Robertmurraya sp. FSL R5-0851: one gene and its partner. The main gene of each other region encodes a partner of the protein of the gene in region 2 in a complex. Links are inferred from orthologs where the notes say so. Each region holds a gene or a part of one and is shown on either strand. Other genes may lie near its edges.

The links. Proteins that work in one complex are often made in the same cells at the same time.
Region 1: the proteins of gcvH (region 2) and MKX65_RS06095 are in contact, whole or in part, in a crystal structure (PDB 3A7A), measured with the Escherichia coli proteins. The link is inferred for Robertmurraya sp. FSL R5-0851 from one-to-one orthologs.

What each region holds. Positions count from the first base shown.
Region 1 is NZ_JBBOOE010000001.1:1,172,299-1,177,640, reverse strand. What follows is about bases 1-2,868. They hold MKX65_RS06095 (lipoate--protein ligase), read right to left. Parts: upstream 1,996-2,868; coding sequence 1,006-1,995; downstream 1-1,005. Other genes in these bases: MKX65_RS06090 (MBL fold metallo-hydrolase), read right to left, coding at 2,008-2,742; galE (UDP-glucose 4-epimerase GalE), read right to left, coding at 1-987. Outside these bases: protein YhfH, read left to right, coding at 2,902-3,036; MKX65_RS06080 (YhgE/Pip domain-containing protein), read right to left, coding at 3,085-5,241; MKX65_RS06075 (TetR family transcriptional regulator), read right to left, coding at 5,314-5,342. UniProt on the Escherichia coli protein: Catalyzes both the ATP-dependent activation of exogenously supplied lipoate to lipoyl-AMP and the transfer of the activated lipoyl onto the lipoyl domains of lipoate-dependent enzymes.
Region 2 is NZ_JBBOOE010000001.1:3,941,092-3,948,577, forward strand. What follows is about bases 4,666-7,486. They hold gcvH (glycine cleavage system protein GcvH), read right to left. Parts: upstream 6,358-7,486; coding sequence 5,974-6,357; downstream 4,666-5,973. Other genes in these bases: MKX65_RS20255 (thioredoxin family protein), read right to left, coding at 4,827-5,132; MKX65_RS20260 (toprim domain-containing protein), read right to left, coding at 5,147-5,503; MKX65_RS20265 (YusG family protein), read right to left, coding at 5,632-5,871; MKX65_RS20275 (arsenate reductase family protein), read right to left, coding at 6,393-6,755; MKX65_RS20280 (acyl-CoA dehydrogenase family protein), read right to left, coding at 6,900-7,486. In the rest of the region: MKX65_RS20230 (MetQ/NlpA family ABC transporter substrate-binding protein), read right to left, coding at 1-806; MKX65_RS20235 (ABC transporter permease subunit), read right to left, coding at 820-1,488; MKX65_RS20240 (methionine ABC transporter ATP-binding protein), read right to left, coding at 1,481-2,506; MKX65_RS20245 (aminotransferase class I/II-fold pyridoxal phosphate-dependent enzyme), read right to left, coding at 2,897-4,210; MKX65_RS20250 (hypothetical protein), read right to left, coding at 4,232-4,582. UniProt on the Escherichia coli protein: The glycine cleavage system catalyzes the degradation of glycine. The H protein shuttles the methylamine group of glycine from the P protein to the T protein.

The sequences.
Region 1 (5,342 bases), 2.8 Mb from region 2 along the record:
CTATTTTTCATAGCCACCAGGATTGTTCTGATGCCAATTCCATGCGGTTTCAATAATGGTTTCTAACTGATTATACTTTGGCTTCCAGCCTAATGTTTGCTGAGCTTTTTCAGATGATGCAATTAATACAGCTGGATCGCCCGCTCGACGTGGACTAACTACAGCTGGAATGTCATGCTTTGTAACTGTTCTTGCTGTTTCAATTACCTCTTTTACCGAAAAACCTCGGCCATTTCCAAGGTTGAACACATCACTTACTTCATTTTTACGCAAATATTCTAAAGCTAACCAGTGAGCGTTAGCAAGGTCCATAACATGAATATAATCGCGGATACATGTTCCGTCCTCAGTCGGATAATCATCCCCATAGATACCAATATGCTCTCTCTGTCCCAAGGCTACCTGCAAAATAATTGGAATTAAATGAGTTTCAGGTGTGTGGTCCTCACCAATTATTCCGTCCGGGTGGGCGCCAGCAGCATTAAAATAGCGCAGGGAAATCGACTTTAAGCCGTAAGCACCGTCACACCAACGGAACATTTTTTCCATAGCAAGCTTTGTTTCTCCATATGGATTCGTTGGAGATGTTTCTGACTCCTCTGAAATCGGAACCTCTTTGGGCTCTCCGTAGGTTGCTGCTGTTGATGAAAACACAATTTTCTTCACATTATGCTCCACCATAACAGAGACCAATGAGTGTGAAGAAATAAGATTATTTTCGTAATACATGAGCGGCTTCTCTACACTTTCTCCTACAAGAGAACTCGCCGCAAAATGAATCACCGCTTCAATCGAATGCTTTGAAAACACTTCCCTTAATGCTTCCGAATTGCGTAGGTCTACTTGATAGAAAGATGCTCCCTTTGCCGCTGGGAGATGACCGGTTTGTAAATTGTCTACAACCACGACTTCTTCTCCATGATTCAAAAGCTCTACCACTGTGTGGCTACCAATATAGCCGGCTCCACCTGTTACTAAAATTGCCATCCTTAATCCCCCAACAAGTTAATATATTAGTTGTAAAAAATCTTCTTTTGTCACGTTACCAAAATAATGTTTAATATTTACATCGTCCAACGCTAATTGTATCACAGCTTTATCGTAACGAATTCCCGTTAGTTTTTCTTCTATATCGGCGACATCTCCAACTCCAAAGAAATCACCATAAATTTTGCAGCTTTCAACAACCCCTTTATTCACTTCCAATCGCACATCAATATGACCCACCGGGAAACGGTGCGAATGCTGGAGGTTAAACTTAGGGGACTTCCCGTAATTCCAATCCCATTTTTGATAGCGTTCTTTGGAAAGCTCGTGAATATTCTTCCAATCTTCCTCTGTTAACACGTACTCATTAACATTCTCTGTACCACCAAAGATTTTCTCAAGTAGCAGGGAACGAAACTCTTCAATAGTAACCTTTTCTGTTAAGAACTCCGAAATATTGGCGACTCTGCTTCGAATCGATTTGATTCCTTTGGACTCAATTTTATCCTTACGAACCTTTAATGCTGAAACAACATGGTCAATTTCTGAATCAAACATAAGCGTTCCATGACTAAACATTCGTCCCTTAGTGGAAAACTGTGCATTCCCAGAAATTTTCCTACCCTCAACCAAAATATCGTTTCTGCCACTTAATTCTGCCTGTACCCCTAGCTCACGCAAAGCTTCAACGACCGGGTCCGTAAACTTTTTAAAATTATGAAAGCTTTCTCCATCGTCCTTAGTAATAAAGCTAAAATTTAAATTTCCTAAGTCATGGTAAACCGCTCCACCACCTGAAAGCCTACGAACTACATGAATCTCGTTTTCCTCTACATAGTCCGTATTTATTTCTTCAATCGTATTTTGATTTTTACCAATGATAATAGAAGGTTCATTTATGTAGAAAAGTAGATATGTTTCATCTATGTTTAAATTTTTCAGGCAATATTCTTCAATTGCTAAATTTATTCTTGGATCGGTAATCCCTTTATTATCAATAAATATCATGCTTCTCTCTCCTTAAATTTCAATCACTTGTCCAGTGTAGGCCAAGCCTGTTGGACCATTATAATGTTGCTTTGCTTCGTCCACTAACTGCTGTAGTTCTCCATAGTGAGGAAGATGCGTCAACACAAGCTGCTTAACATTTGCTCTAGCCGCAAGCTTTCCAGCATCAAAGCTGTTCATATGTCCGGCTCCACTGCCGTCCTGATTAGCATAGAAGTTACATTCGCACAAAAGAACGTCGGCTCCTTCACTAAAAGAAACAAAATCCTCAATGAACGAAGTATCTGCTGTGTAAACTAAAGCTTTTCCATCAACCTCAAATCTCATCGCATAACAAGGAACCGGATGCTTGGTTAATAAAAATTGAATAGTGAATGGACCTACTTTCAATTCAGCATTCGGATCATAAGCAATCCCTTTTGTGATCGTTTTGTACGTTAACTTAGAAAATTCATGGGCATCACCATCATGTGCATAAATCGGTAATGTATTCATCTGACTCCCTAAAAACCCTTGAATCAATCGAGCATGCTGCAAGGCACCAATATCAGCAATATGGTCGGCATGATAATGAGATAAAACCACTGCATCCAATTCTTCAGGCTGATAATAATTTTGTAACTTGGACAAAACCGCACTTCCACAATCAATCAATAATTTAAAACCGTTATGTTCTAACACATATCCTGTGCTTGCTTCATTTGCTTTAGGATAACCACCCCAAAAACCTATTGTTGTGAGCTTCATTGAACGAATCCCTCCGCTTTTATTATATCTATCGTTTATTATAGCTTTTTTATTTATTTATGAAAAATAGGTAAAACAACGATTGACACATCTAAACTGTTATAATACAATTTAATTAATAATTAATCTGTTTCGAACACCATAATAGGGGGAACTTATATGTTTGAGAGCATTGTTGAATTTTTCAGAAACTTACCACCGAAGGAATGTGTACAATGTGGGAATAAAATTGATGAACAACATGAATGCTATGGCAATAAGTGCGAGCATTGCATGGATGTAACAAACATATAGATTCATAGTTTACAATAAAGGCCCCAGTCAGCTGACTGGGGCTATTTTTTATTCTGCCATGACACGAAATTGATTCTTATGCATTTTTGAAAAATAAAGAATGGTCCCCACCGCACAAACAACAGCGAACGATAATAGGATATATGCGTTATGCCACATGAATGAATAATCTCCACTTGAAATAACCGCTTTAAATCCTTGAACCGAATAGGTCATTGGCAATAATGAATTAAACGGCTGTAATGCGCTTGGTATAAGCTCTAATGGAAAAGTTCCTGCACTTGTTGTTAATTGCAAAATAAGAACGATAATGGCGACAAAACGACCTGGATCTCCAAGCGTTGTGACCAATAATTGAATTAATGCCACAAACGTGATACTAGTAATGATCGTAAAGAGATAGAAGTAAAATGTACTTTCCACCTGTAAACCCAGACCTAGTAGTAACACGGTCGCTGCTACAATCCCCTGTAATACCCCAACTACACCAATAATAGAAAATTTGCTGATGAACCAGTTCATTCCACTCTTAGGAATAGATGCTGGCTCTTTTAAAGGAAACACAATGGATAATAGTAAAGCACCTACGAACAATCCTAAGGACAGGAAGTATGGAGCAAACCCTGTACCGTAGTTTGATACCTCATTCACTTTTTTTTCCTTCACTTCGACTGGCTGTGCCATCATATCAAATGTTTTATCCGTCGCCTCAACGCTAGACGCCTTGTCTGCCCCCTCAGCTAACTTTGTTGATAGTTCATTGCTCCCGTCTAATAGCTTATTATTTCCATCGACAATTTTATTGCTACCTTCTTCTAACAGACTGGCACTTGACGCAATGGTTTTAGATGCGTCCGATAGCTCTGTAACCCCGGACACTAACACATTTGTACCCTCGCTAATTTTTTTGGCACCATTTGATGCTAGAGTAAGCTTTTGTTGAAACAATTCCATGCCAGACTCAAACGTTGTTTGGCCCGCAGAAAGTTCTGAAGATCCTGCTACTAAAGCATTCGTACCTTCTTCTAACTGATTTAATCCACCTTGAAGCTCTTTTTGTCCGGCTAGTAAAGATTCCATGCCGTTTTCAAGATTGCTTGCACCTGCGGACAAAAGAGCCGATTTTTCTGCTAGAATTTGAGTGTTGGAATCTAAAGAGGCAAGTGTTTGTTCAAGTACTGCTCTCTCCGGTCCTTCAGGCATTTGTGCAATCACCGCTTGTAAGGATTGAGTGAGCGCCTTTACGCCACCATTAACCGCCTCAGCACCCTTTTGCCATTCAGCAAGTGAGGTTTCAAGTGTTGCCACCCCTTCCATTAACTCACTTGTTCCACTGATTAACGCCGGAACTTTACCATTCACCGTTTCTATCCCTGTGTTTACATCCGTCATTCCTTGATGCAAACTGCCTAATCCTGATTGAATTGTCTTTGAGGCTGTAACAAGCTCGTTTTGACCACTTCTTAATTGTCCTAAACCTGCTGATAAATCGGACGCACCTCTATTGAGGGCAATTGTCCCGTTTGTAGCACTTGCCATTCCTTCTGAAAACTTTTCTGTCCCATTTGAAAATTGGGTCAGCTTTTCATGAAAGTTTGAAGTTCCTGCCAAAAGATCAGCTGTTCCAGTGCTTAAATCATTCGCACCATCACTTGCTTTTGTCATTCCATCCGCAAGTTCTTCTACTTTGTCAAACATACTTTCTGCATACGTTTCTGTTACTTTTGCAGAAAGAGAAGCTTTAATCTTTTCAATAGCTGTGCCACCAATTTGTGCAGCTAAAAAGTTATAGCCTTCATTTGGTATAAAGTTAAGTGCTAGCTTTTCTGGATTTTCATCTAAAAGTGTCGTCGCATTTTCAGAAAAATTATCTGGTATCTCGACGATCATATAATATTTTTGGTTTTCTAGGTCATCGTTTGCCACAGTACGATCCACAAATTCAAAATGAAAATCTTGACTTTCTTTTAACTTGGCGACTAAGTCATCACCTAGATGAAGTTCTTTTCCTTCATAAGTTGCACCATCATCTTCATTTACAATCGCTACTGGAAGATCCTTTAGGTGATCATACGGATCCCAAAATGCCCATAAAAACATCCCACTATATAAGATAGGTATAAAAAGTACGGCGATCAGTGGAATCAATAGTTTCCGATTTCGAAACACCGCTGCGATTTCTTCTTTTAGAAGATTATTTTTCAATTGTTATTCTCCCCTTTATATTCAAATTGACTGAAATGTTCATTTGGTCATTTTATAACAAAAAAGAAGGGCTTATTTGGCTAAACCCTTAAATATATATT
Region 2 (7,486 bases):
ATAAAGTCTTGGATTTCTTGTGAGTGTAGTACTTCGACTAAAGCTTTGATTGCTTCAGAGTTTTCGTCACCTTTACGAACCGCGATTACGTTCACGTACGGAGACTCTTTGTCTTCGATTGCAATTGAATCTTCAATTGGGTTTAGACCTGCATCGATCGCATAGTTCGAGTTGATAAGTACTGCATCACCTTCATCATTGTTAAAGATTTGTGGTAATAATGATGCTTCGTACTCTGTGTCAAAGTGAAGATTTTTAGGATTTTCTGCGATATCTTCAACTGTTGCTTCTACGTTATTAACGCCTTCTTTAAGAGTGATTAATCCCTCTTTTTCAAGCATAGTTAAAATACGACCGTGGTCTGCAACGGAGCTGCTCATGATGATATGTGCTCCTTCTGGAAGCTCTTCTAAGCTCTTGTACTTTTTAGAGTACACACCCATTGGTTCGATATGGATTCCACCCGCATTAGCAAAATCATAACCATGTTCAGCCATTTGAGACTCAAGGTAAGGAATATGTTGGAAATAGTTTGCATCAAGATCACCAGACTCTAACGCTTGGTTAGGTAGGATATAATCTTGGAATGTTTCAATCTTTAATTCAATTCCTTTTTCCGCTAAAAGTGACTTTGCTTCTTCTAAAATTTCCGCATGTGGTACGTTAGAAGCTCCAACTACTAACTCAGTAGTTTCTGCTGCTTCTTCGCCTTCACCAGCGTTAGACTCATCTTCTTTTGCTGTACCGCAAGCTGCAAGAACTAAAGCAACTGCTAATGATAAAAATAAGCTTAAAAATTTCTTCATTTTTGTCTCTCTCCTATCTTTTGTCTAGTTTTGATGTTATAGAATCTCCAATAAATTGGATAATAAACACAATAATTAAAATGATGACTGTTGCTACCAAGGTGACGTCGCTACGACTTCTTTGGAACCCTTCCAAATACGCAAGGTTACCTAAACCACCCGCACCAATCACACCAGCCATTGCTGTATAACTCACCAAAGCAATAGCCGTAACCGTAATACCAGATACTAAAGCTGGCAGTGATTCAGGAATAAGCACCTTAAAGATAATCGTGCTTGTTTTAGCTCCCATGGATTTAGCCGCTTCAATAACTCCTTTATCAATCTCACGCAATCCGATTTCCACCATTCTCGCGTAAAACGGAGCCGCACCTATAATTAATGCCGGTAAAGCTGCATTTTCACCAATCATCGTATCTAGTATAAGCTTTGTAAAAGGGATAAGAAGAACGATCAATATAATAAAGGGAATCGAGCGGAAGACGTTCACTACAGAACTGATCACTTTATTTACAATTGCATTTTCCCAAATATTACCCTTAGCTGTTAAAAATAATAAAAGTCCTAAAATTAATCCAAGAACAAATGTAATAACAACTGATATAGCTGTCATATAAAGAGTTTCATTCGTTGCCTCAATCATTTTTTCCCAGTTTACGTTTGGTAAAAGTGTCTCAAGCATTCGAAATCACCTCCACTCCAACCTGTTGTGACTCGATATACGCAATGGCCTTTGAAAGCTCTTCTTTTTCCCCATCTAAGTGGATGAAAAGCGTTCCGTAAGATCCATTTTGTGTTTGTGATATTTTCCCTTGCAGGATATTAACAGTCACATGGTAATGACGAATAAGATTGGTAATCAGCGGTTGCTCTGCTGCTTCTCCAACAAAGCCTAATTGAACAACCGTACCGTGCGGGTAAAGTTCTAATAAATGTTCAATCGTTTCCTTCGTTTCTTCAGGCTCTGTTACCTGCTGAACAAATCGTTTCGTAATTTCTTCCTTAGGGTTCTTAAATACATCAAGAACAGGACCGAGTTCAACGACCTTTCCACCTTCCATCACAGCTACACGATGACAAATCTTTCGGATTACGTGCATTTCATGTGTGATAAGGACAATGGTTAATCCTAAACGCTTATTAATATCAACTAATAGCTCTAGAATCGAATCGGTTGTTTGCGGATCAAGTGCAGATGTTGCCTCATCACAAAGAAGAACCTTTGGATTATTAGCAAGTGCTCTTGCAATTCCTACTCTTTGTTTTTGCCCTCCACTCAATTGAGATGGGTAAGCGTCTTCTCTTCCTTCTAATCCAACTAAACGAATAAGCTCGTCCACTCTTTTCATTCTTTGAGCTTTAGGAACTCCTGCAATTTCAAGTGGAAATGCAATATTTTCTCTAACGGTACGAGACCATAACAGATTAAAATGTTGGAAAATCATGCTTATTTCCTGTCTAGCTTTTCGAAGGCTACTACCTTTAATTTTCGATACTTCATTATTTGCTACGATAACAGATCCCACCGTAGGAATTTCTAACCCGTTGAGCATACGAATAAGCGTACTTTTTCCTGCTCCACTATAACCGATTACCCCAAAGATCTCTCCTTCAGTAATTTCTAGGTTTACATTATCAACAGCCGTTACTTTTCCTTGTCTTGAAGAATAAATCTTTTTCACATCTTTTATCGAGATCAAAGGTTTCTCCTCCTTCCATTTCCGATTATTCTGATAAAACTACATGGTATCATGCATCAAGAAAGCTTCATTATAACTTAGGTTCTATCATCCGCACCATTCCTATTCGAATGAGAGCTTTCTATATGAACAAAAAAAACCTTCCTGCATGAGCAGAAAGGCAGAAACAGTCACCTTTCTCTCATCTATCAAAGCAATACGCTTTGTGTGAATTGGCACCATTTCAATAATTTGACGGTTGCCGGGCTTCATAGGGCACATCCCTCCACCTCTCTTGATAAGAGCTTATCAATCTATATGAACTTTTACGTTGTAGTCTTAATCACGAGTGATATCGTATCATGGATAAATTGGAGTGTCAACGATAAAATTCGACAAAAATCTTATTGATTACACATTGCTTGTAAGTGAGGTTTTCCCTGTTGCCAATGTAATCGCTTGCTCTAAGTCTTCAATTAAATCCTCCACATTTTCAATTCCAATCGATAGACGAATTAAATCCTCTGGAACTCCTGCCGCTTTTAACCGCTCTGTGTCTAGCTGTTGATGAGTAGTGCTTGCAGGATGAATAACTAAGCTTTTTGCATCGCCAACATTAGCAACATGTGCCCAAAGCTTTAGACTATTTATAAACGTTGCTCCTGACGCACGGCCTCCGTCAATTCCAAAGACAACGATAGAACCTGCTCCTTTAGGTAAGTATTTCTTCGCAAGCTCAAAGTCTGGATGCTTTTGATTTCCGGGATACATCACCCAATTAACACCTGGATGCGCCTCTAAATACTCTACTACCTTTTCAGTATTTGCCACGTGCTCCTTCATTCTCACGTGCAAAGTTTCTAGACCAAGTGTGAATTGAAAGGCATTTTGAGGGCTTAATGCTGGACCTAAATCACGAAGCAATTGCACTCTAGCTTTTACAATATAAGCTGCAGCACCAATTGCCTCACTATATACAATATCATGATAACTTGCATCAGGAGTTGTAAAACCAGGGAATTTAGACGAATTCCAATCAAACTTTCCGCCATCCACGATGATACCACCAAGAGTAGTCCCATTCCCTAATAACCACTTGGTTGCCGAATGAATGACAATATCTGCACCATGTTCGATTGGTCGGCATAAATAAGGAGTCGCAAAGGTATTATCGATTACAAGCGGAATACCTGCATCATGTGCAATCTTTGTAACCTTTTCGATATCCAAAATACGCAAACTTGGGTTTCCGATGGTCTCGGCAAATACCGCCTTTGTTTTATCTGTAATAGCTTGTTTAAAGTTCTCTGGATTAGTTGAATCCACAAACTTCACTTGAATCCCATATTTAGGGAGAGTTACTGCAAATAAATTATATGTACCACCATATAAATTTGAAGCCGCAACAATTTCATCTCCTGCTTCTGCCAAGTTGAGTATGGCCAGTGTAATTGCTGCCATTCCACTCGAAACGGCAAGCGCTCCGACTCCACCTTCTAATAGGGCCACTCTTTCTTCGAATACCGTAGTCGTTGGATTATGAATACGTGTATAAATATATCCAGGCTCAGCAAGTGCAAACAGATTAGCCGCATGCTCTGTGTCTTTAAATTGATAAGCATTATTTTGATAAATTGGTACCGCTCTAGCTCCTGTAACAGGATCTGGGCTTAATCCACCATGTACACCAAGCGTTTCTAACCGATACTTCTTCTGTTCTGACATTCCATTCCCTCCCATAAAACTTCAAATATTATTTACATACTTATATGGTTTTACTAGATAGAATAAGGTTTCTAAGTAAAGAGCTGTTCTAAAGGTTGCCTGTAAGGTAATTACATTTGATACGGTTGCTTGCCTTAGCTTGATCTCCCCACTGAGTAAGGAGATGATATGTTCCTTCTGTCCTTGGAGATATGCGTCAATATGATGATGATTTTCTTCGATTAACAGTTCAACGTTCCCTTTGTTTATATGGATAAAGAAGGTATCATCTTCGGATTGAATACAAATAACGACTGATGCCTTTCTTAAAAAAGGCAGTAAATGGCTTCGGCTATTCCATTCATTCACTGTTTTTTGTAAATGAAAAAGCAACGGTCTTCCCCCTCTCAACATCTAACTATATATATATTCCACTTGGAGAGAATCCTTACCTTTAATATTTCTTCGACAAATTTTCGAACATTTGTCAGGGGTACCTAACAAGCTTTATATCGAATGCTGTAATTAGAGTTCATTTCCCGAGAAATATGTCACTTTTTAAAATGAAGTTACTTTTGCTGTCGAAGGGATTCGGAAATCGACAAATAAAAAAAATCAGACAAAAAACGTCTGATTCCTATAAGGACTTTAAGCTTTCATATAAAAATGGTACCGATTGAAAAGCATAAATTTTCTTAACTAATTTGTTTTTCCTTATAACAAGTAAACAGGGAACAGACTCGATCGAATATTGCTCAGCTAATGCTGGCACAAAATTCAGATCAGCCTTTAACCAGTTATATTGTGGTAAAAGCTGTTCAACGACTGAGAGCATTTTTCCTGCTACCTGGCATGTACCACATAACGGTGTGTACAAGTAGAGAAAATTTGTTTCCTCCGCCGAGAAGAGTATTTCCCTGTTATTTTCAAGCAATTCTTGCATGTTGTTACTCCTTCTTACACTTTGTCTAAAAATTGCGTAAAGACATCGATGTTTGCCCCAAGCAGTACAGTAGCTAAATGATGTTCTGGTGCGGTAGCTACCTCCCTGTAGGTTCGATCGATGTATAAATGATCTGCTTCAGGAAACTCGCGTTTAAAAAGTCTTCGAAGCTTTTCTCCAGCTTCATCAGCATCAACAAGAATATAGACATCCTTTCCAAACAATTCATCAATGATTTCATCAAGCTTCGAAAGAGATATCGTTCCATTCGTACAAATAATGTCTACAGGCTCCTTAATAACCTTTTGCACCTTCTTTTTGTCTGACGTACCTTCTACAATAATTACTTTTTCAGGTCTCACTTCAGTCATATGCATCACCTGTGAACATGTTGTATTTTCTTTACTTTATTCATTATTCTCGAAAGAGGTGTACAATTCCTCTAACTATTTACGATTATAAAAAAATAAACAGCGGAAAGAAACCCGCTGTCCATGGATTAACACCATCCACCTTCATCACAATCTGTATATCTTGGTTCGTCACGAGATGGAGTGGATACCAGCTGAAAAATCTTCTCTCCAGCACTTTCAAAATGATGTTCAAGCTGAATATCACTTCCACTCGGTAAAGGGACCTTTCCGATTTGTTCATTTTCTAGATAAAGCACGATTTCACCATTTTGAAGCTTTCCGACAACACGGTCTGTAATATCTAATTTTCCTTGCTGCAAAGTCATGTTGTTAGCCATCCCTTTCTTTTCTGTTATACGTGTAGCATGCCCATGTTTGCTAGAAAAAAAAGAAACAAATAAAAGACACCTAGAAAGGTGCCTCATGTTTTAGTCTTCGTTAATCATTTCTTCATACTGCTCAGCTGTCATTAAGTTATCCACTTCACTAGCGTCAGATGGCTCAACAACAATCATCCAAGCTTTTTCATATGGTGACTCATTTACGAACTCTGGGCTGTCGTTTAAATCTTCATTTACCTCTACTACTTTTCCACTTACTGGAGCATAAAGTTCAGAAACCGTTTTAACAGATTCAACGCTACCGAATGGCTCATCAGCTGTTACAGTGTCACCTACTTCTGGAAGTTCAACAAAAACGATGTCACCAAGCTCCGATTGAGCGAAATGTGTAATACCGATACGAACGGTATTTCCTTCTGTTTTTACCCATTCATGTTCTTCAGAATAACGTAGATCCTTTGGTGTACTCACGATAAAACCCCTCCATAATATGTATTAATTGTTAGTTACTTTGTAAGCCATACTTTTTCATAGTCTGCTTCCTTAAAGCCAAGCGTTACTTTCTCTCCATCTGTTAACAGTGGGCGCTTGATTAACATCCCGTCCGAGGCAAGAAGCTCAAGAAGCTCGTCCTCTGAAGAAGTTGCTATTTTATCTTTCACACCAAGCTCACGATATTTTTGTCCGCTCGTGTTGAAGAATTTTTTCAATTCAAGTCCACTTGCCTTATAGTAGGATTCAAGTTCCGCTTTTGAAGGAGGCTGCTCTACGATATGTACCTCTTGATACTCAAGATTGTGAGAATCCAGCCATTTTTTCGCGTTTCGACAGGTTCCACATTTCGGATACCAATAGAAGGTCAATGCCATGTTACCACCATCCTTTTACACTTTCAATTGCATATTAACATAATTAGGTACAAATTCATAACTTTGACTACAAATTTTTTGGCGAATTTACTCGTTTGCAAATAAATCCCCCCTTCAAATAGATGAAGGGGGGATTCGCTCTAGTTATAGGACAAATTTTTCAGCTTCGATTAGTTTTTCTGAAGCTTCACGCTTTTTCGCAATGACGTTGATTGGTGTGTGTCTTGTAAATTTGCGAAGGGCAGAGATCATCATGCGCAATGCGTCACCTGTTTCTGTTGCGACAAGTGTTTCTTTTGCGTGCTGCTCGATTTCGTTGAATGCTTCCTGACAGAAGATTTGTGTGTATAAAAGCTTTTGCTTGCTCTTTTCTACCCCGTCCTTAGCGATTGCTTTTTCTGTTCGTAACACGGCTGATTCCATCGCATAAGCATTGGATACGATATCGGCGATGTTCACTAAGATTTCCTGCTCACTCTCTAGTGCTTTTCCAAACTTTTGCGCCGCTAGCCCTGCTGCAAGAAGGCCGATTTTCTTCGCATTTTTCACTAAATACTTCTCTTGAGCAAGTGGCTCATCGCCTGGCTCTTCTGGCATAAGCATCATAAGCTCTTCTTGAAGGGCTTGTGCTTTTTGGAATAAAGGAAGTTCTCCTTTAAATGCTTTTCTTAAATACGTGCCAGGTACTAAAAGGCGATTGATTTCGTTTGTACCTTCAAAAATTCGGTTAA